Regions from separate parts of the Paenibacillus sp. FSL H8-0104 genome, predicted to be linked through region 2. Evidence: riboswitches for the same ligand, from Rfam matches in the RefSeq annotation. Region 2 holds a riboswitch; the other holds the start of a gene.
What was found. Region 2 has a riboswitch for glycine ahead of sdaAB (L-serine ammonia-lyase, iron-sulfur-dependent subunit beta). Riboswitches for the same ligand answer to the same signal wherever they lie in the genome.
Positions count from the first base shown of each region.

Region 1: it holds a riboswitch for glycine, as region 2 does, so the genes downstream of both, gcvT (glycine cleavage system aminomethyltransferase GcvT) here and sdaAB (L-serine ammonia-lyase, iron-sulfur-dependent subunit beta) in region 2, are expected to answer to the same signal.

Region 1 covers NZ_JBBOTC010000001.1:5,338,430-5,348,341, reverse strand. The annotation lists gene NST38_RS23535 (HPr family phosphocarrier protein) at 1-171, shown strand, start outside; gene ptsP (phosphoenolpyruvate--protein phosphotransferase) at 164-1,876, shown strand; gene gcvPB (aminomethyl-transferring glycine dehydrogenase subunit GcvPB) at 2,123-3,613, opposite strand; gene gcvPA (aminomethyl-transferring glycine dehydrogenase subunit GcvPA) at 3,700-5,055, opposite strand; gene gcvT (glycine cleavage system aminomethyltransferase GcvT) at 5,052-6,188, opposite strand; glycine riboswitch at 6,405-6,505, opposite strand; glycine riboswitch at 6,509-6,631, opposite strand; gene gcvH (glycine cleavage system protein GcvH) at 6,975-7,370, shown strand; gene NST38_RS23505 (hypothetical protein) at 7,867-8,310, shown strand; gene NST38_RS23500 (cysteine-rich CWC family protein) at 9,567-9,782, opposite strand.
Region 2 covers NZ_JBBOTC010000001.1:535,265-545,176, reverse strand. The annotation lists gene NST38_RS02580 (response regulator transcription factor) at 1-18, opposite strand, end outside; gene NST38_RS02575 (alpha-glycosidase) at 246-2,006, shown strand; gene sdaAA (L-serine ammonia-lyase, iron-sulfur-dependent, subunit alpha) at 2,189-3,166, opposite strand; gene sdaAB (L-serine ammonia-lyase, iron-sulfur-dependent subunit beta) at 3,156-3,845, opposite strand; glycine riboswitch at 3,983-4,119, opposite strand; glycine riboswitch at 4,124-4,248, opposite strand; gene NST38_RS02560 (hypothetical protein) at 4,383-6,905, opposite strand; gene NST38_RS02555 (LolA family protein) at 7,114-8,241, opposite strand; gene NST38_RS02550 (sensor histidine kinase) at 8,210-9,700, opposite strand; gene NST38_RS02545 (response regulator transcription factor) at 9,697-9,912, opposite strand, start outside.

The DNA of each region.
Region 1 (9,912 bases), 4.8 Mb from region 2:
GAAGCTAACGGTAAAAAAGTAACTTTGAAATCCATTCTGGGTGTTCTTTCCCTGGGATTGGAACAAGGCGACACTATCAGCATCATCGTTGAAGGCGAAGGCGAAGCTGAAGCTCTTCAAGCTTTGACTGACGTTATGGTTAACGAAGGGTTGGGCGAAATTAATGCTTAATGTCTCCGGGATCGCGGCTTCGGCGGGTATTGCTATCGCCAAGGCGTTTATCTTGGAGCATCCTGATTACTCTGTAGAAAAACGCCAAATTAACGACGTTGACGCAGAGATCGCGAAACTCGACTCAGCTCTGGGTAAATCCCAGGCTGAGCTTGAGGCGATCAAAGAGCGTACTTTACAAGAGCTTGGCGAGAAAAAAGCAGAGATTTTTGCTTCGCATTTGCTCATTTTGAATGACCCGGAACTGATTGATCCGGTTAAAGCTAGAATTGCGGATGACATGATCAATGCAGAATTTGCTTTGAACGAAACGGCATCACAATTTATCTCCATGTTCGAGAACATGAAGAGTGCATACCTGCAGGAACGTGCAGCAGATATGCGTGACGTTACCAAACGTGTGCTAAATCACTTGCTTGGTATCGACTTCATGAGTCCAGCTGAGATCAATGAAGAAGTGATCGTGCTTGCGGAGGATCTAACACCTTCCGACACGGCTCAATTGAACCGCCAATTTGTTAAAGGTTTTGCAACTAACATTGGTGGACGTACTTCTCACTCGGCGATTATGGCTCGCTCTCTTGAAATTCCGGCTGTTGTTGGAACCAAGGACATCTTGGCTCAAGCGAAACAAGGCGATATGATTATTGTTGACGGTCTGGATGGTCACGTATTGGTTAACCCTACTGATGAAGTTATTGCTGAATACCGTGCCAAACAGGAACAGTATGATGCACAACGTGCAGAGTGGAGAAAACTTCGTGATGAGCCAACGGTAACGGTGGATAACGTTCATGTTGAACTTGCAGCCAACATCGGTACACCAAATGATGTAACGGGTGTTCTGGAAAACGGCGGCGAGGCTGTAGGCCTGTACCGTACCGAGTTCTTGTACATGGGCAGAGACAAGCTCCCTTCCGAAGACATTCAGTATAATGCTTACAAAGCGGTACTGGAAAAAATGGAAGGTAAACCTGTCGTTGTTCGTACACTCGACATCGGTGGAGACAAAGAGCTTCCATATCTGGATCTGCCAAAAGAAATGAATCCATTCCTCGGCTTCCGCGCAGTTCGTCTGTGTCTGGACCGTCTGGATATCTTCCGTACACAATTGCGTGCATTGCTGCGTGCAAGCGTACATGGAAACCTGCGTGTCATGTTCCCAATGATCGCAACACTCGGTGAATTCCGTGAAGCAAAAGCTGTCTTGCTCGAAGAGAAAGAGAAGCTGGTTGCTGAAGGTATTGCTGTTTCTGACAGCATTCAACTCGGAATCATGGTCGAAATTCCTTCGACTGCAGTTCTGGCGGATCAGTTTGCCAAAGAAGTGGATTTCTTCAGTATCGGAACGAACGATCTGATTCAATACACGATGGCTGCTGACCGTATGAACGAACGAGTGGCTTATCTGTACCAGCCTTACAACCCAGCCATTTTGCGTTTGGTTAAAATGGTTATCGATGCAGCGCATCGTGAAGGCAAATGGGTTGGCATGTGTGGTGAGATGGCAGGAGACGAAACAGCAATTCCATTGTTGCTTGGTCTTGGATTGGATGAGTTCAGCATGAGCGCAACCTCCATCCTGCCAGCTCGTAGTCAGATCACTAAGCTGTCCCGTGCGGATATGCAGGAACTGGCTGCTAAAGCTCTGGATATGCAAACGGCTGAACAAGTCGTTGAATTGGTTCAAAGCATTCAAGCGTAATTTTGCCGGGGTTTCCTCCGGATTTGAGGTTTTTTCTTTTTCCGATAATGAGCTGCATTGATGCAGCGATTTTGCCGGTATCCGCGAATCATTGTGGATATCGGCTTTTTTTGTTATAAATGTTGAGAAATACTCTAACAGGATGATGGCGAGCTGTAAGAGTGGCATCTTTAAAGGGGAAGGCAACACAAAAAGCTCTTGCTGATTGGAACATCAGCAAGAGCCTTCGTTATAACAATGATTTGATTAACTGCACGCGCAGTTCAGTACAGGTTTGCGGGCGGCGGTAGTCTCATCGAGTCGAGTAACCGGTGTGCCATAAGGTGCGTTCAGGACTAATTCTGGTGTCTCTTCCGCTTCTTTGGCAATCCGTATCATCGTATCAATGAACCCATCCAGCGTTTCTTTACTTTCGGTTTCTGTCGGCTCGATCATGATGCATTCTTCGACGTTGAGCGGGAAGTACACCGTTGGTGGATGATATCCAAAATCAAGCAATCGTTTGGCAACGTCAAGTGTACGCACACCATATTGCTTCAAACCCCGACCAGACATGACGAATTCATGTTTACATACGCCTGGATATGGAATCTCGTAGTAAGGGGCGAGACGGGCCATCATATAGTTGGCATTCAGTACCGCACATTCAGAGACACGGCGCAAACCTTCCGGTCCATAAGTGCGAATGTAGGCATAGGCACGTACCAAAATACCGAAGTTGCCGTAGTAGGCTTTCACCCGGCCAATGGATTGATCTCCTTCACAATCGAATGCATACATACCGTCATCATTTTTAATTACCATTGGCTTAGGCAGGAACGGAATCAGGCGATTCTTCACACCAACTGGTCCGGCGCCAGGTCCACCACCGCCATGAGGTGTACTCATCGTTTTGTGCAGGTTCAGATGCACCACGTCAAAGCCCATATCACCCGGACGGGTAATGCCCATAATGGCATTCGAGTTGGCTCCATCGTAATACAACAAGCCACCAGCCTGGTGTACGATGGATGCAATCTCCTGAATGTCTTTCTCGAACAAACCAAGTGTATTCGGGTTTGTCAGCATCAATGCTGCCGTATCCGAACCAACAGCTGCACGGAGCGCGTCCAGATCGACCAGTCCATCTGCGCGGGATGGAATCGTCACAGTTTGAAATCCTGCAACGGTAGCACTTGCCGGGTTGGTCCCGTGAGAAGAATCGGGCACGATGACTTTGGTACGTTGTTCGCCACGAGCTTCGTGGTAGGCACGAATCATCATAAGTCCAGTCCATTCTCCATGGGCACCAGCGGCGGGTTGCAAGGTCACAGCGTCCATACCTGTCAGACCTGCAAGGTCGTTTTGCAACGTATATAACAGTTCAAGAGCACCTTGAATGCTGGATTCATGCTGGTACGGATGGATTTTGGCAAAACCGTTATAACGGGCAACATCCTCATTGATCTTCGGATTATATTTCATTGTACAAGAGCCCAGTGGGTAGAATCCGTTATCTACACCGAAGTTGCGACGGGATAGCGCAGTATAGTGTCGAATAACATCTACCTCGAACACTTCCGGCAGTGCCGCTGCTTCCGAACGGAGCATTTCCCGGGGAATCAACGTATCCGCAGCCTGACGAGGAACGTCACATTCTGGCAAGGAATAAGCGACACGTCCCGGGCTGCTGAGTTCAAAGATCAATGCTTGCTCCGGTGCAGGGGATAAGGTCTGTGCGTTGAATTTTTCTGTCACAGATTGAGCCGAAGTGGAGACAGAGGTACCTGTTTCCGATTGTCCTTGTACCGATGTTGTCGTTGTCGTCGTTGTCGTTTCCTGAGTCACAGCGATCCCTCCAATGCTCGTGCGAATTCGTCAATCTCTTCCTTACTGCGTCGTTCGGTAACAGCAATCAGCATATGTCCGGCAAGCTCCGGGTAATCACGTCCGAGTTCGTAACCACCAATAAAGCCCGCATCCAGCAATTTCAACTGAAGGGCATCCACGTCGGTTCCTTCAGGAAGCTTAATAACAAACTCATTAAATGTTGGTGCATTAAAAGTAAGGCTAACTCCAGGAATCGCAGTTAATGTATTGAGGGTGTAATGACTCTTTTGCAAATTCAGATCCGCGACATCGATCATGCCCTGTTTACCCATGATGGACATATACACAGATGCGCTGAGTGCAAGCAAAGCCTGGTTGGAACAGATATTGGATGTCGCCTTTTCGCGGCGGATGTGCTGTTCACGTGCTTGCAGTGTCAGTACAAAACCACGCTTGCCGTTGCGATCCGTTGTTTGGCCTACAATTCGGCCAGGAATTCGGCGCATATGAGGCTGGGATACGGCGAAATATCCGCATGTTGGGCCGCCGAGTGAAGCGGCGATGCCGAGGGGCTGCGCATCACCTACAACGATGTCGGCACCCAGCTTGCCTGGGGCTTCCAGCAGACCCAGCGATAGCGGGTTTGCACTTACAACGAGCAGGCCCTTGTGCGCATGCACGAGGTCGGCAGCCTGCTTCACATTTTCCACAGCACCAAAGAAGTTCGGACTCTGGATCATGACAGCAGCGGTATCGTCCGATATGGCGGCTTGCAGGGCATCCCAATCAGTGACGCCATCTTTATAACCAATCTCGACAATCTCCAGACGGAGTCCGTGCGCATACGCCTGCAATACCTGACGGGCTTCCGGATGAACGGTACGGGATACGATGAGCTGTTTGCGACGAGTTGCCGCTGCGGCCAGGTTTCCTGCTTCGGCAAAGGCAGTTGCGCCATCATACATACTGGCATTCGCTACAGCCATACCGGTTAATTCACAGATGTAGGATTGAAATTCGAAAATGGCCTGTAGTTCACCTTGGCTGATCTCAGGCTGATAAGGTGTGTAGGCAGTGTAAAACTCGGAACGGGAAATGACATGATTGATGACGGAAGGAACATGATGATCATATATGCCAGCGCCGAGGAAGCTGGCGTGTGTTTCGAAATTGGCGTTGGCGCCGGCTTGTTTGGACATGTGACGTGTCAGCGCATATTCATCAAGTTTGGAGGATACGGGCAGCTCGCCCTGATAACGAATCTCTTTTGGAATGTCCTGAAACAGATCCTCCAGCGTATCCACACCGATGGTTGCGAGCATGGCGCTCTGATCTTGTTCAGTCATGGGAATGTAACGGTGCTTGCTCATGCTTGATCAGCTCCTTGAGTAGGTGTCTTCGACGTACGTGTCCGTTTATGAAAAGGGGTCTTCACGACCTCGGCTTTTAGTTTCTTGCCGCGGATCTCAATCTCAAGCGGGGTTCCCAGCGCAGCGTATTTGCTGTCGATGAGGGCAAGCCCCAGATTACGCTTCAATGTAGGTGATTGCGTGCCTGTTGTCACTTCACCAATCTGTACGCCTTCGGCGTAAATCGGATAGTGGGGGCGGGGAATACCGCGCTCCAACACTTCGATGCCGACCAGTTTGCGGGCGGGCCCGTCAGTTTTTTGCTGTAACAAGGCTTCGTGTCCGATAAAAGGTCCGGCATTCAGCTTCACAAACATGCCAACACCAGCCTCAAGCGGAGAGATAGTTGCCGACAATTCCTGTCCATACAGAGGGAGCTTTGCTTCAAAGCGCAGTGTATCCCGAGCACCGAGGCCTGTCGGTACAAGTCCGTGACCTTCACCGGCTTGCATTAACCCATTCCAGACCACAGCGGCCTGATCTGCAGGAACATATAGCTCAAAGCCATCTTCACCGGTATAACCGGTACGGGACAACAGTAATTTTACTCCACATACTTCAGCATCCTGCACAAAACGAAACGGTTCAATCGAGCTTACATCCGTATCTGTAACTTTCCCGATAATGTCTACAGCCAGTGGACCTTGCAAGGCGAGTAGCGCCGTCTGCTCCGAATCATTGGTCATGCTTACGCCGGGGATCAAGTGCTCTTGCAGCCACGCCCAATCCTTGTCGATGTTGGAGGCGTTAACCACAAGCATATAATGCTGATCTTCCAGCTTATACACGAGCAGATCATCCACCACACCGCCATCTGGATAACACATCAGGGTGTACTGGGCTTGACCGGGAACCAGCGTGGTCACATCATTAGTCATCATTTGTTGCAAAAAAACTTCAGCCTGCTCACCCTGTACAGTGAATTCGCCCATATGGGATACATCAAACAGTCCAGCACGCTCGCGTACCGCTTCATGTTCTTTCTGGATTCCGCTAAATTGTACGGGAAGCTCCCAGCCTCCAAAATCAATGCACCGTACGCCTTCATATTGCTGATATAGTGGGAAGAGTGGTGTTCTAAGCAAATCAGACATCAAATCACCTCGTCATGGGCCGTCAGCCGGCCGGATATACAATCGTGGATCAATGAACCAGGGTATTTTTAAATTTTCAGCTAGATATTTTCATCACATAAGTATGGTAAGGCAGCTATGGCAGCGCCATTCTACATCCTGTTTTTCGTTTTTTGGGAAAAAGGAAAAGGACAGGCCAAAGAATCGGCATGCCAAGTAGCACGCTGTATTCTAAGGCTCTGTCCCTTGTACCTGAGAGTTACCCCGCTGCGTTGCGCAGCAGGTTTCCCCTTGGGTGATCATAACGCCCGCACAGGGCGAATAGATGCTCTCCAGAGTTGCGTCCCGTAAAAGTCCTTTTGCCTGAGAGATTCACCCCCGCTTATCGGTGGTTTACTCCTTCGGCGTTACCTCATGTACATCCCGAATCGGGTGTCACGGGTAATCTCTCCCTTTACATTCATCCGCGGGTATAACATAGTCCAATAAACACATTTACTCCTCTCATTAAAACGTGAATCCACTACTGATGTCAAGAACGATATCATAGATAATGATTTAAAACCGAATATTTAATTTAGTTTTTAACTTATTGTTCGTGTATTTAAAAAGACTACGCTTACTATTCTAATATTCACCAGTATATGAAGAAAGAGTGTAATCCGGTTACAGAATTTAGAGGTATTCAGCAAATAAATTGTGAGGTATCTTGACATTTGATTCAAAAATGTCATACGCTATGTTCTGGGAAAAAGGTTAAGGTCAAAGAACGCATGTACTCATTAATGAAAAGCGAGGCGGATATCGATGAGCGAATTGAAAAGTGATTTCCTGTACAGTGAAGAGCACGAATGGGTGCAAACCGTAGGGGAGGATACTGTACGTATTGGCATTACCGAGTTCGCGCAGCATCAGCTGGGTGACATTGTGTTTGTGGAATTGCCTGACCTTGAAACCAATGTAAAAGCAGAGGACAGCATTGGAACGATCGAATCGGTCAAAACGGTGTCGGACTTGTTCTCTCCCGTCACTGGTTCAATCATTGCGGTGAATGATTCGTTGCAGGACTCCCCTGAACTTGTGAACAGCTCTCCTTACGAGGAAGGCTGGATGATTGAGATCCGTGTTGAGGGAGATCTGACAGCAGCATTGTCTACATTGATGAATGCAGACGCGTATCGGAAACATACGGAAGCCCACTAAAACGAAAAACCTTAAGAAAGCCTTCTTCTAAATGCTTTCTTAAGGTTTTTCTCGTCGATATTTTCTGATTGTTGAATTTTGAACCTGGAGATTTATAGCTCTTGGATAAAAAGGAGGTTTTATGTACGGATGATATCGTTATCAAAATTTCTTGGAGCATGCAGAACTAAGGTTACGTTATGGTTTCAAATGTCTTAGTTACCCTTATCCAAACTTGTGTCCAACTAGTTTGGTAATACTTATTCCTTCTAAGAATATTGAACCTCGTTACAAGACAGCGAACAAGATAATAGTAAAAAAGGTATACAAATTGATGTACTTTAGACTTTAAAGTTTTCGTATTAAAGAAATCTAATTATATACATATAGGTTATTCATCCTAAATTATTGAAAATAAGTTGAAATTAATTAAATGTTGAAATATAATGGTTTTTGTTGGAGAATATTAAGTTGAGTTAATTTTTTATATTATATTATATTTGGAGGTACATATTAAATGAAAAACATGTTAAAGAAAGTCGTAATAGCTTCAATGCTAGCAACAGCCGCCTATCCATTATTTCCTGTTAACACAAATCTAGCTTCAGCTAATAGTGATTATATTGGTGATGTTTCCCAACCAAAGTATAAAACCATTGCAACCTATTACATGGATGCAAATACGGTAAAAGATTTGGCAGCGAATATGAAGAGGTTTTCAAGTAATTCTGCAATCTTAGTTGAAACAATCGCTCCAATGATAGCTTCAAGGGTATCTCCTGTATTGGGGGGGTATGTTAGTGCAATTTCTCTAGCTACAGCACTGAGTGTCAACTCTCTACTTTCAGACGAAGTGATTTTTGCAGCGAGTCGTAATTTGAGAGTGAAAGTTGAGATACAGGATCTTCCTTATCATACTTCATACTCTGTGAGAACTATTTTTACTGCAGTCTATCATTAAATTTAATGATTTTATTAGACACAAAGGAATGAGTATAGTTATAGCCCTGTCATCAAGTAGACAATAAAAAAGAAAAAATTAATTAAACGGCGGCTTTTTTCTGGAATTTAACCAGGGAGAGGTCGCCTATTTTATCTTGGACACCTTCCTTGTTGCAAAACGAAATATATTCCGTAATCTGGCTCGTTGTTTTCTCTAGATTCAGAGGCTTATCTATATACAGTTTTTCCTTCCTTTAAGTGTGAGAAAAAGAACGAAACAAGGATTGTCAAAGCAGTTCTCACGTTGGGAATGGCTCCGCGTCAGCGTCTTCTCTTTAAGCGACTTGGTTTAGTCTTGTGTTGTATAATAAATCCACTAGTTCGTATGGAGCAAGGGTGTTCCACATTGCAGTTTCTTCAACGTGTCAGTCATAGGTTTTAGTTCATTTCCCTCGGAGAGTTCCCATGCCACAATTTCGTTGTTTATACAGATCTATCTCAAACGAAAGATAACATAGCAAACTCATGACTAATTCGGACCTATGTGATATCCGTCACGTGCTTTGCCCAGGAGAGCGCGACCTTCCCGATTTAAGACATCACGGAACGAGTCAAGGAATGAATCTGAAATTATCTGAATAAGCGGCGCGCCTTCTTGTAATAGGCCACGAAGTCTCTTTTCCTAAAGCGGTTCGGATATGTTTGTAGCCGAATTAAGGATAAGCCGGTAAATGCTTAACATGTGTGCTTTCAGGTCTGCATCCCGGTCTGCTCGTTTCTCTCTGAGGGCCAAGTTTCTTCCAATTGTAATAACCTGCACGTGAAATTTCAACAATCCTACATAGCCAAACCACCAAAGAACCCACGTGCTTATTTCTTGATTAAACTGACACCGGGCTTTAAAATTCAGCTTCCCTCCCCGTGCAAGTCTGAGCTTTTTTTAGATATTATACCTGCGTTTTAAATAGACGTTTTCTTCTACGCTACTAAAATTCTTCTTCGTCCGACTTTCACGCTAATCCTTAAAACTTTCTCCGATTTGGCTTTTACGAAACGATGTGATGATCCAACTCTCATTTAATCCCAATCTTATTCTTCCTCGCCCAGACGATCCGCTTCTTTTATCGTCGTTCTTCGCTGGCTTTAAAAAATACCCTCTGGTTTCCAGTGTTGAGTTGATTGTAACATGACTTGTTTTTTCACTGTCTACCATGAGGGTATAATACCATATGTGCAATCAGGTTCATTCTTTTAGTTCTAACCTAGTAAACGGTATTAAGTGATATTGAGACAGCGTTGACATATGCACGATTTTCGGCGCTGCTCTGCCGGAATACGGTCAAACACACCCTCGGGGAAAGTAGCCCGGTTACACCAGCATTCCGAATGAGGATGTCCTGCGGCATAGGAACAGCGATTAGCTTCCCCGCATAATGGGCAGACAAGAACATCGATATGGATGTGCTCTTGATCGTCTTGTTCTGCAGACATTCAGTTCTTCCCTCCCTGTGCAATAGCTACGAGCTGAAGTTGAACATACTGGTCCCAGTATAACAGAAATGTGCCGGTGATTATGGATTTCACTCTGTATATATGACTTCCAGTTCACCACATCTGTTTC
Region 2 (9,912 bases):
TAACAGTTTGGTTTTCATCCGAATATTCGTTTCCTTTCTGCCCCCATTGGGTTAATGATATATCTGAGCATCATCATGATAAAAGCTGTCTATAACATATGAATTCATGTCTTATTGAAACAATGTTCAAGCCTTTACGTTACCACACATGCTAATTATAGCTTATCCATTAACGTGGGGAATGTCATATTAATCAAGTCTACCAAGTACATACAAGTTCTACACCTGACGGGAGGAATTTCATTATGCTGCTGGAAGCCATCTATCATCAACCGAAACGAAACTGGGCCTATGCCTATGACCAAGATACAATCCATCTGCGCCTGCGTGCCAAAAAGAATGATCTGACCGAGGTACATGCCCTGACCGGGGATAAATATGCGTGGGATGCAACCAAAGCGCTGGTTCCCTTAACCAAGTTTACCTCTGACTCCATGTTCGATTATTACGAGGGTGAGGTGAAACCTCCCTACCACCGACTGAAGTACTCTTTTCTGCTCAAAAACGGAGACGAACAGATCTGGATGACCGAGACGGACTTCCAGGAAAAAGAACCAGACGACCCGGGCCGTATGTTCCAGTTCCCTTATATTCATGCCGGAGCTGTATTCACACCCCCTGCATGGGTTAAGGACGCGGTGTTTTATCAGATTTTCCCTGAACGATTCGCCAACGGCAACCCGGATATTAGTCCGGAAAAGGTAGAGCCGTGGGGTGGTGAGCCGACACCTTTCAATTTCTTCGGCGGTGACCTTCAGGGCGTGATCGACCATCTGGATTACATCAGCGATCTTGGCATTAATGCGATCTACTTCACACCCATCTTCGAAGCCACTACCAATCATAAATATGATACAGAAGACTACCTGCGGGTAGACCGGCACTTTGGTGACGCAGATACCGTGAAACGACTGGTCGAGCTGTGCCACGCACGTGGAATTCGCGTACTTCTGGATGCTGTGTTCAACCATTCCGGGAAGACATTTGCGCCGTTTGTAGATGTGCAGAAGAACGGAGAACAATCCAAATACAAGGACTGGTTCCATGTACACGAATACCCGTTGGACGTGAAGGACGGCATTCCAACGTATGAGACCTTCGGATTCGAAGCGCACATGCCAAAGCTGAATACGGAGAATTCCGAGGTTAAGGCCTATCTGCTGGAGGTTGCCGAGTACTGGATTAAGGAAGTGGGCGCGGACGGATGGCGGCTGGATGTGGCAGACGAAGTGGACGATGCATTCTGGCGTGATTTCCGCCGTGTAGTCAAAGCGGCTAATCCGGATGCCTACATTCTGGGCGAAGTATGGAACGAGTCTTCTTCCTGGCTGCAAGGCGACCAGTTCGATGCGTCCATGAACTATCCGTTTACCGATGCCGTGAATGCTTTCTTTGTGAAAAATACGATGCACGCCGAACAGTTCGCAAACTCCATCGGGCGACAGTTATCCCGTTATCCGCTTCAGGCCAGCGAAGTGGCGTTCAACTTGCTGGACAGCCACGATACCACGCGGCTGCTCACGCTGTGTGAAGGCGACCAGCGCAAGATGAAGCTGGCTGCGTTATTCCAGTTCAGTTATATGGGTGCTCCGTGCATCTATTACGGAGACGAGATTGGCATGGACGGCGAACATGATCCGGGCTGCCGTAAATGCATGGAATGGGATGAAGCGAAGCAAGACCGAGAGCTGTTTAACTTTTATCAGAAACTGATCTCCCTACGTCATGCTCATCCTGCCCTGCGTGCAGAAGGCACCGTTCGTTTCCTGCAGGCTCGTCCCGATGGCAGCCAACTGGTATTTGAGCGACAAAATGAGGAGGAACGCATTCTGGTTCTGTTCAATCGATCAGAAGAGACGGCTATTGTCGAGCTGGAGGCTGGTGACGAGGAATGGACCGAGTTATTCGGTGGAAACCATCGTACTGCCAAGGAAGATGGCATACTCGCCATTGAACTGCCCGCGTATGGATATGCCGTACTGAGTACGGCTGTGAGCCAGAACTAGAGTCATAATACACATTCATCTGAAGTCAAATATAAGTATCCTAACTTCGCTTCATCTGGCAGCATAAAACAAGCGTCCTGCATAACCCGGATTCGGGTTCGCGGACGCTTGTTTTGTAATTTTGTATTCGCCGTTATACATCATAATGTCACTGATTTATATATCGGTGGTCCCGGTTCAGCTTAAACCTGAGTACCCTTGTCCACTTGAGCATTGTCCGCCCCACTTGTAGTTATGTCAGAATCCGCTGGTTTCGACTCCTGCTCAGGCTCTGCACGCTTTGCCTTCGGTTTAGCCAGCTTTTGCATCATTTTGCGGCCGGTTGGCGTCTGGGCCAGTCCACCTTGGGCTGTCTCCCGATGGCGGCTCGGCATTGCACTGCCTACTTCCAGCATGACATCGATGACTTCGTCTGACGGAATGGCACTACGCACTCCGGCCAGGGCCATGTCAGCCGCAGCCAGCGCCGTAACTGCACCCAGTCCATTACGGACGATGCACGGGATTTCAACAAGGCCTGCGACCGGATCGCAGATAAGGCCCAGTGTATTCTTTAACGCCAAACCAACGGCATGAACGACCTGTTCCGGTGTACCTCCACGCAGTTCAACCATGGCACCCGCAGCCATGCCGATAGCGGAACCCACTTCCGCCTGACAGCCACCCTCGGCGCCGGAGATAAATGAATTGTTGGCGATAACATAACCAATCGCTCCCGCACAGAACAACCCGTTCACCAAATGTTCGTCCGTCCAGCCAAATCGCTCCTGTGAACTGATAAAAACACCCGGGATAATGCCGCAGGAACCGGCTGTTGGTGTTGCCACGATCCGGCCCATGGAGGCATTCACTTCAGACACACACAGGGCATACGCCATGGCAAGTGCGGAAGCATCTCCTGAACAAGTCTCACCCTTGCGAATGTACTCGGCCATTTTTTTGCCGTCTCCACCGGTTAATCCACTGCGTGATGTCGTATCTTCCGTTAACCCTTTGCGTACCGCTTCCTTCATCACCTGATAATATTCAGACATCTGCTTCACAACATCCGCTTCCGGTGTATTGGTCTCCTGAACCTGCTCCTCGATCATCAGCTGAGCAATGGTTTTGGATTCTGCTGTACAGATCGTATTCAGTTCGTGCAAATGTTTAAACCGCATCCGAATCAACTCCTCTCTTCAAATCAATGACACGAATGTCCAGCACATGGTCCAGCTCTTTTAGACGCTTGAGCATATCAGGATTAGGCACACCATCCATTTCCATCGCGGTAAGTGCTTCGCCATCACGGGCTTTCCGGTCCACCTGCATATACCCGATGTTAACCCCGGATGAACTGATCGTGGACGTTACCGATGCAAGCACCCCTGCTTTGTCCGCATGTCGCAGAACGAGTGTTGGAAACTCACCACTAATCTGAACACGAAAATCATTCATCGAATGCACGGATACGCTTCCACCACCAATGGATGCACCGATTAAGGAGCAGGCACGTTCTCCATGCCACAACTCAATTTTGACCGTATTTGGATGAGGAGCAGGCAGGCCACTTGTATAAAACTCAACCTCCATGCCCGCTTCCTCTGCGTATTGCTCTGCATCCGGGATACGCGGATCGTCTGTGACATAATCCAGCAGACCGCCGATCAGTGCCAGATCTGTTCCGTGCCCCTGATACGTATCTGCAAATGAACCGTACAGGGTCAGCCGGGCACGATCTGGCGTACATCCTAGCCACTGACGAGCAATTCTTCCTAACCTTGCCGCACCAGCTGTATGTGAACTTGAAGGCCCCGTCATCGATGGACCAATAATTGAGAAAACATCTTTAAATCGCACTTGTAACCCTCCATTATTAATCATGATTCATATTTGTAAAATGTATTCGTCATTTCGATCCAGGAGTTTCATCCACAATGTCCCTTATTTAGATATGATGACATCAAAAAAGGACAGAAGAAGGCCTTAGGCCCTCTCTCTGTCCTCGATACCTGAGAGTTTCACGATCAGCAGTGTCTCACGACAAGGTGCAATTGCCTGCGATTACAGACAAGTTCACCGGTCTGACTGATCATATACCCCTTGGGTGGCGCAGTTCGCGCACTCTCCAGAGTTGCGTCCAACGATGGTACATTTACCTGAGAGATTAACCACTGCGCCGGGTGCGCAGCAGCTTGCTCCTTCGGTGCCTGAACACTAGCCATATTGCTCGGCTAACCCAGGTCTCTCCCGCTCGTTATCATCCGCTGTATTATTTTAATTCGATTCGAATTGGTACATTTCTAAGTTTTTGATCAAGTATACCCATAGAGTAATGTACAACATCATATATGTCAACAAAAGTAACGTGTAATTATCATAAGTTCGATGTCTATTTTAACTGAAACGAATAGCATTCAGATTTCTCACTTCCGCTGAGGCACTCGTGACGTTGCTAGTTGTCGTAAATTGGATACTTATCGTGTATGCATTAGTCGTTGTAGTCGGGGATGTATCCACGTAAGTGTTGGAGGAAAGAAACCTCAACGTTCCCGAAGCATTACCGGTTCGTGAGAGTTGCAATTGATTAATTAAAACTCCGTTACGTCTCAGATTAATGTTATACGCAATACTCCAGTTAGACCCTACAACTATTGCTACTTGTGTACTATTATCGATTTTCACGCGTTGACCTGCCACTACAGGTACATTAAGTGTCTGAATCGTCGTTTCAGCTACTAATGAAAGACCCAACGCCGTGGTCTGGCTATCAGCAAACAAGGAAGAATCCGCAGGAGCAGAAGCTGCTGTTGATCCGGTCGCACCTGTAGCCCCAGTGGCTCCGGTCGTTCCCGTTGCTCCCGTTACACCAGCCGTCCCGGTTGTTCCCGTCACTCCTGTCGCACCTGTAGCCCCAGTGACTCCGGTCGCTCCCGTTGCTCCCGTTACTCCAGCCGTCCCGGTTGTTCCCGTCACACCTGTCGCACCTGTAGCCCCAGTGACTCCGGTCGTTCCCGTTGCTCCCGTTACTCCGGCTGTCCCGGTTGTTCCCGTCACACCTGTCGCACCTGTAGCCCCAGTGACTCCGGTCGTTCCCGTTGCTCCCGTTACACCAGCCGTCCCGGTTGTTCCGGTCACGCCTGTCGCACCTGTAGCCCCAGTGACTCCGGCCGTCCCGGTTGTCCCTGTTACGCCTGTCGCACCAGTTGCTCCAGTGACTCCGGTCGTTCCCGTTGTTCCCGTTACTCCGGCCGTCCCGGTTGTTCCCGTCACTCCTGTCGCACCTGTAGCACCAGTGACTCCGGTCGTCCCCGTTACGCCTGTCGCACCTGTAACCCCAGTGACTCCGGTCGCTCCCGTTGCTCCCGTTACTCCGGCCGTCCCGGTTGTCCCTGTTACGCCTGTCGCACCAGTTGCTCCAGTGACTCCGGTCGTTCCCGTTGCTCCCGTTACTCCGGCCGTCCCGGTTGTCCCTGTTACGCCTGTCGCACCAGTTGCTCCAGTGACTCCGGTCGTTCCCGTTGCGCCTGTCGCACCTGTAACCCCAGTATCTCCAGTCGTTCCGGTTACACCTGTCGCACCTGTAACACCAGTGACTCCCGTCGTCCCCGTTACGCCTGTCGCACCTGTTATACCAGTGACTCCCGTCGTCCCCGTTACGCCTGTCGCACCTGTTATACCAGTGACTCCTGTTGCTCCCGTCAATCCGGTTGCACCTGTAACACCAGTATCTCCAGTCGCCCCTGTTACGCCTGTTGCACCTGTAACCCCGCTACCTCCAGTCGTGCCTGTAACACCAGTGACTCCGGTCGTTCCCGTCAGTCCTGTCGCTCCCGTATCTCCAGTAACTCCAGTCGTCCCTGTAACGCCTGTTGCACCTGTAACTCCGGTCGCACCCGTTACGCCTGTCGCGCCTGTAACACCAGTACCTCCTGTTGTTCCTGTTACGCCTGTTGCACCTGTAACACCAGTGACTCCAGTCGTTCCCGTCAGTCCTGTCACTCCCGTATCTCCAGTAACTCCGGTCGTCCCTGTCGCACCTGTAACACCAGTGGCTCCTGTCGTTCCTGTCGCACCTGTAACACCAGTGGCTCCTGTCGTTCCTGTTACTCCCGTTGCACCTGTAACACCAGTGACTCCGGTCACCCCTGTTACTCCCGTTGCACCTGTAACACCAGTGACTCCGGTCGTTCCCGTCAGTCCTGTCGCTCCCGTATCTCCAGTAACTCCGGTCGCCCCCGTTACGCCTGTCGCACCTGTAGCCCCAGTCGTTCCTGTTTCTCCCGTGCTCCCAGTAACACCCGTCACTCCGGTAAGCCCTGTCTCTCCTGTGGTCCCCGTACTTCCAGTAGCGCCCGTGACTCCTGTCACTCCGGTAGATCCTGTCTCCCCCGTGGTCCCAGTGACACCGGTCTCTCCCGTCGATCCCGTAGTTCCTCCAGGAGGACCAGTAACTCCTGTCAGTCCTGTAACACCTGTAGCCCCTGTAGGACCAGTTGTTCCCGCAACCCCTGCTGTCCCTGTAGCTCCAGTCGCACCCGTTACCCCGACTAGACCGGGGTTCGCTCCTAACAATTCCTCAGACACCAAACGATGTGCCGTTACCAGTTGACCGTTCTCGTTTTTCCCCCATACGGAAATCTGAACTTCATCCTCCGCATCATCACCTGTGGTAAATATAAACTCAAATGCATCCAAATCTGCATAATAGTCTTTTGTTATAACCTGGTTAGGCAAAACATTAAACAATTCCTCAACGTATAGTGTGCGAACGCCATTCAAATAATAGCCTTGAACCAGAACGGTAGAGAAACTAGTGAGACTCCGATTGTCTAATTTCACTGTAATTCTCTGTGTAGGACGCTCGCCGCTTCCCACCACTATATTATTTTCAATTGGCCCTGTTGATAAAACAGCCATCCTGCGATGCCCCCTTCTCCTGCCTCCATCACCAAATCAAGATTGTCTCCTATAAATATGCATATTGAACTGTAAACGTGAAGTTGCCCTCTTGCCTTTTTGGAATGGACTGAAAGGAGATCGAATAGATATCCACCACACCAAAAGGAGAATATACAAAAAAAGCTGCCGCTTCGTTTCTGCGGCAACCTTATTATTATTCTTTAGCTCATCTAGACGGATTGGGAAGGGTCAGTTCTTCCGCCCAAGCTTGCAGCTTTGCCTTTGTCCATCCTTCGTTTTCACCCATGATGGAGTACCGTAAGCCATTCTCACTCCATGATATGTTCCGAATGCTCTTCATATATGAACCCTCGGTGTTACGAACCTTAATCTCGGCTTCATCCGGTATTAGTGTATCGTCCACATTTTCTTCCGGCATCTTGAATACCGTCAGGCTGACTTCTACCTTGTCGTTACTTACATAATACAAGGTTACTTCATCTCTGCTCAGCTCACCGCGCGATGTAGACATTTCGATCCGTGATAGTTCGAATTCTCCACTCATGTCCTGTAGGAACGGCTGTTCCAACGCTTTTTCCGCTTCATCTAGGGTCACTTCGGAATTCTGCATCATATCGTTCAAGTCCTTCACATCGACCTCCTTAGGGATATCAATCACGAAAGTATCCTTTGTGAATTCAGGGTCATACTGAATCGGATCATAGACCATTTCTGATTTTCCATCCCCATACGCGCTGTTTACTTTGACAATCATCCACGTTTTGGGATCTACCCAATACTCTGAAGATATGGAGAATGCGCCTTCTTCTTTTGGTGTCAATTCAATATGAATGACGTCCTGTCCATGAAGTTTCTCCTGTCCCATCATATTCACATCATGCGTAGTACGTAACCGCTCTAGTTGATCGAGCAATATTTGCTTCTGGGTTTGATTAGGTTGTTGTGACACGGATGATGCATCCATGGAATATGCTGCCCCTGTTTCTTTTTCATATATGATGATCTTCTTTCCATCATTAACTGCGTAACTGACATTGCCATTCTCTGATGTTTCCGTGCGCTTTCGTCCGGTTTCACCATCTACCCATTCCTTAATTTGCATCGTGTTAGTCAGCTTGTCATCCGCCCATATCTTCATCACACCTTCCGCATAATACGAGGCGGGTTCTGTTTCTGCTGAGACAACCTTCTCAATCATCTCATCTCCTGACATAGACAGCATATCCTTCTCCGCGCAACCTCCAAGCAGGGCGCCTGCCAACACAGCAGTACCCAGCATCATCCATCCTTTTTTCATCATCTTATCCACACTCTCTGCGTTTACATTCTCCATGTTCAGGCAATCGGCATACTGCCAGCGTTCCATATCCTTCGTATGACCACATGCGCATATCCCCTCCGTGCTTTATTGCAACCCGTTTGGCTATACTCAATCCCAATCCCGAACCACCTGCATATGTCTTCTCCTCCTGATTCTGGTGTTGAACATAGGGTTCGAAGATACGAATGAGCTGTTCTTCAGGAATAGCAGGACCTTCGTTTTGTACTATGATCAATGTTGCTCCCGCCCTGTAGTTATCCAATTCAGCTCTAAGCGAAGGAATAATCCATTCAGGAAGCTCCCAATCTGAAGCAATAACCCCTAGTCCCATTACACCGTTCGTCCTTGTGTGGCGTAGTGCATTATTTATCAGATTATCTGTCAGGCGCATCAGTTGTTCCGGATGAACTCGGTACAGTTGATCTGTGCGGACATCCATCTTCACGTCAATCTGGCCACGCTCGGCAAGTCCCTCATAGCTCCCAAGCAGCATATCAAAAAACTCTCCACCTTCCACCTTAACCATGGCCATCTCCGATTCATTGGAACCCAGCGCCGTATACATCTCAAGTTCACTAATCATCTGTTTCATCCGCTCCACATTTCCGAACAGCACATCCTGATATTCCTGCCTTTCAAGGCGGTTCAGTTGACGATCACCGTTAAGTACTTCCGTATAGGCACTAATGGACATCAACGGTGTTTTCAGATCATGGGATAACGAGGCGATCATGAGCTCTTTTTCTTTTTGCTCCCTCTCCACATCGGCCTGAGTATGTCTGATCTTGTCTTGCATTGCATCGAACTGTTGGAGCAAAATGCCCATTTCATCATGACGAACAGGTACCACATCCGTAGCAGCCTCTCCCCGTGCAAAAGCATCCATTCGTTCTATGAGATATTTCATCGGCCGAAAGAGCTTTCGGGATAGCAACCACAGCACTGTTCCGTATAACAGGATAAAGAAAGTAGCAGTGAGACCCATGACCCAGGTTGTCCGCAAGGAAATGCCTTCCAGCCAATCTCCACGCAGCATGACGATTTCGTAAATGCCTACCAACTCACCTTTTTCCCATACGGGTTTCTTCAACGAGAATGTACGATGACGAATCTGTAAGTTGTACAAATTACGATACAGCTCCGCCCCCCCAACGGTGTAAGCTCCAGCAGACCATGTACTCCCCTCTGATGTGTACACCCGGATCCCTGTTGGTAAATACAGAGCAAAGTTCACCCGACCATTCTCCAATTCAGAGAGTGCAGCGAAAGCATCAGGCGATTGCAGCTGGTACAGTCCCGGGTCAGATAAAGCCAGTTCAATAGGAGCCAATTGTCCGGACAACTCTACATATTCCGTTACGGCACGCTGATCATTGTAATAGTTATACAGGGAGTACAGCGCCCACCCAGCAGCGACAGGCAGCAGCATTACAATGAGGAAGGCAAGCATTAACCAGTACTTCAACTTCATTCCTCAGGCTCCCCCACGAACCGGTAACCACTGCCCCACACCGTCTGAATCCAGCGTGGATGATGGGGCTCGTCACCAAGCTTGGCCCGAAGACTCTTCACATGAACTGTGACGGTACTCGAGTTCCCCGCCTCTGGCTGACTCCAGACATGTTCATACAATTCCGCCTTGGTAAACACCCGGCCAGGATGAGAAGCAAGCAGTATGAGCAA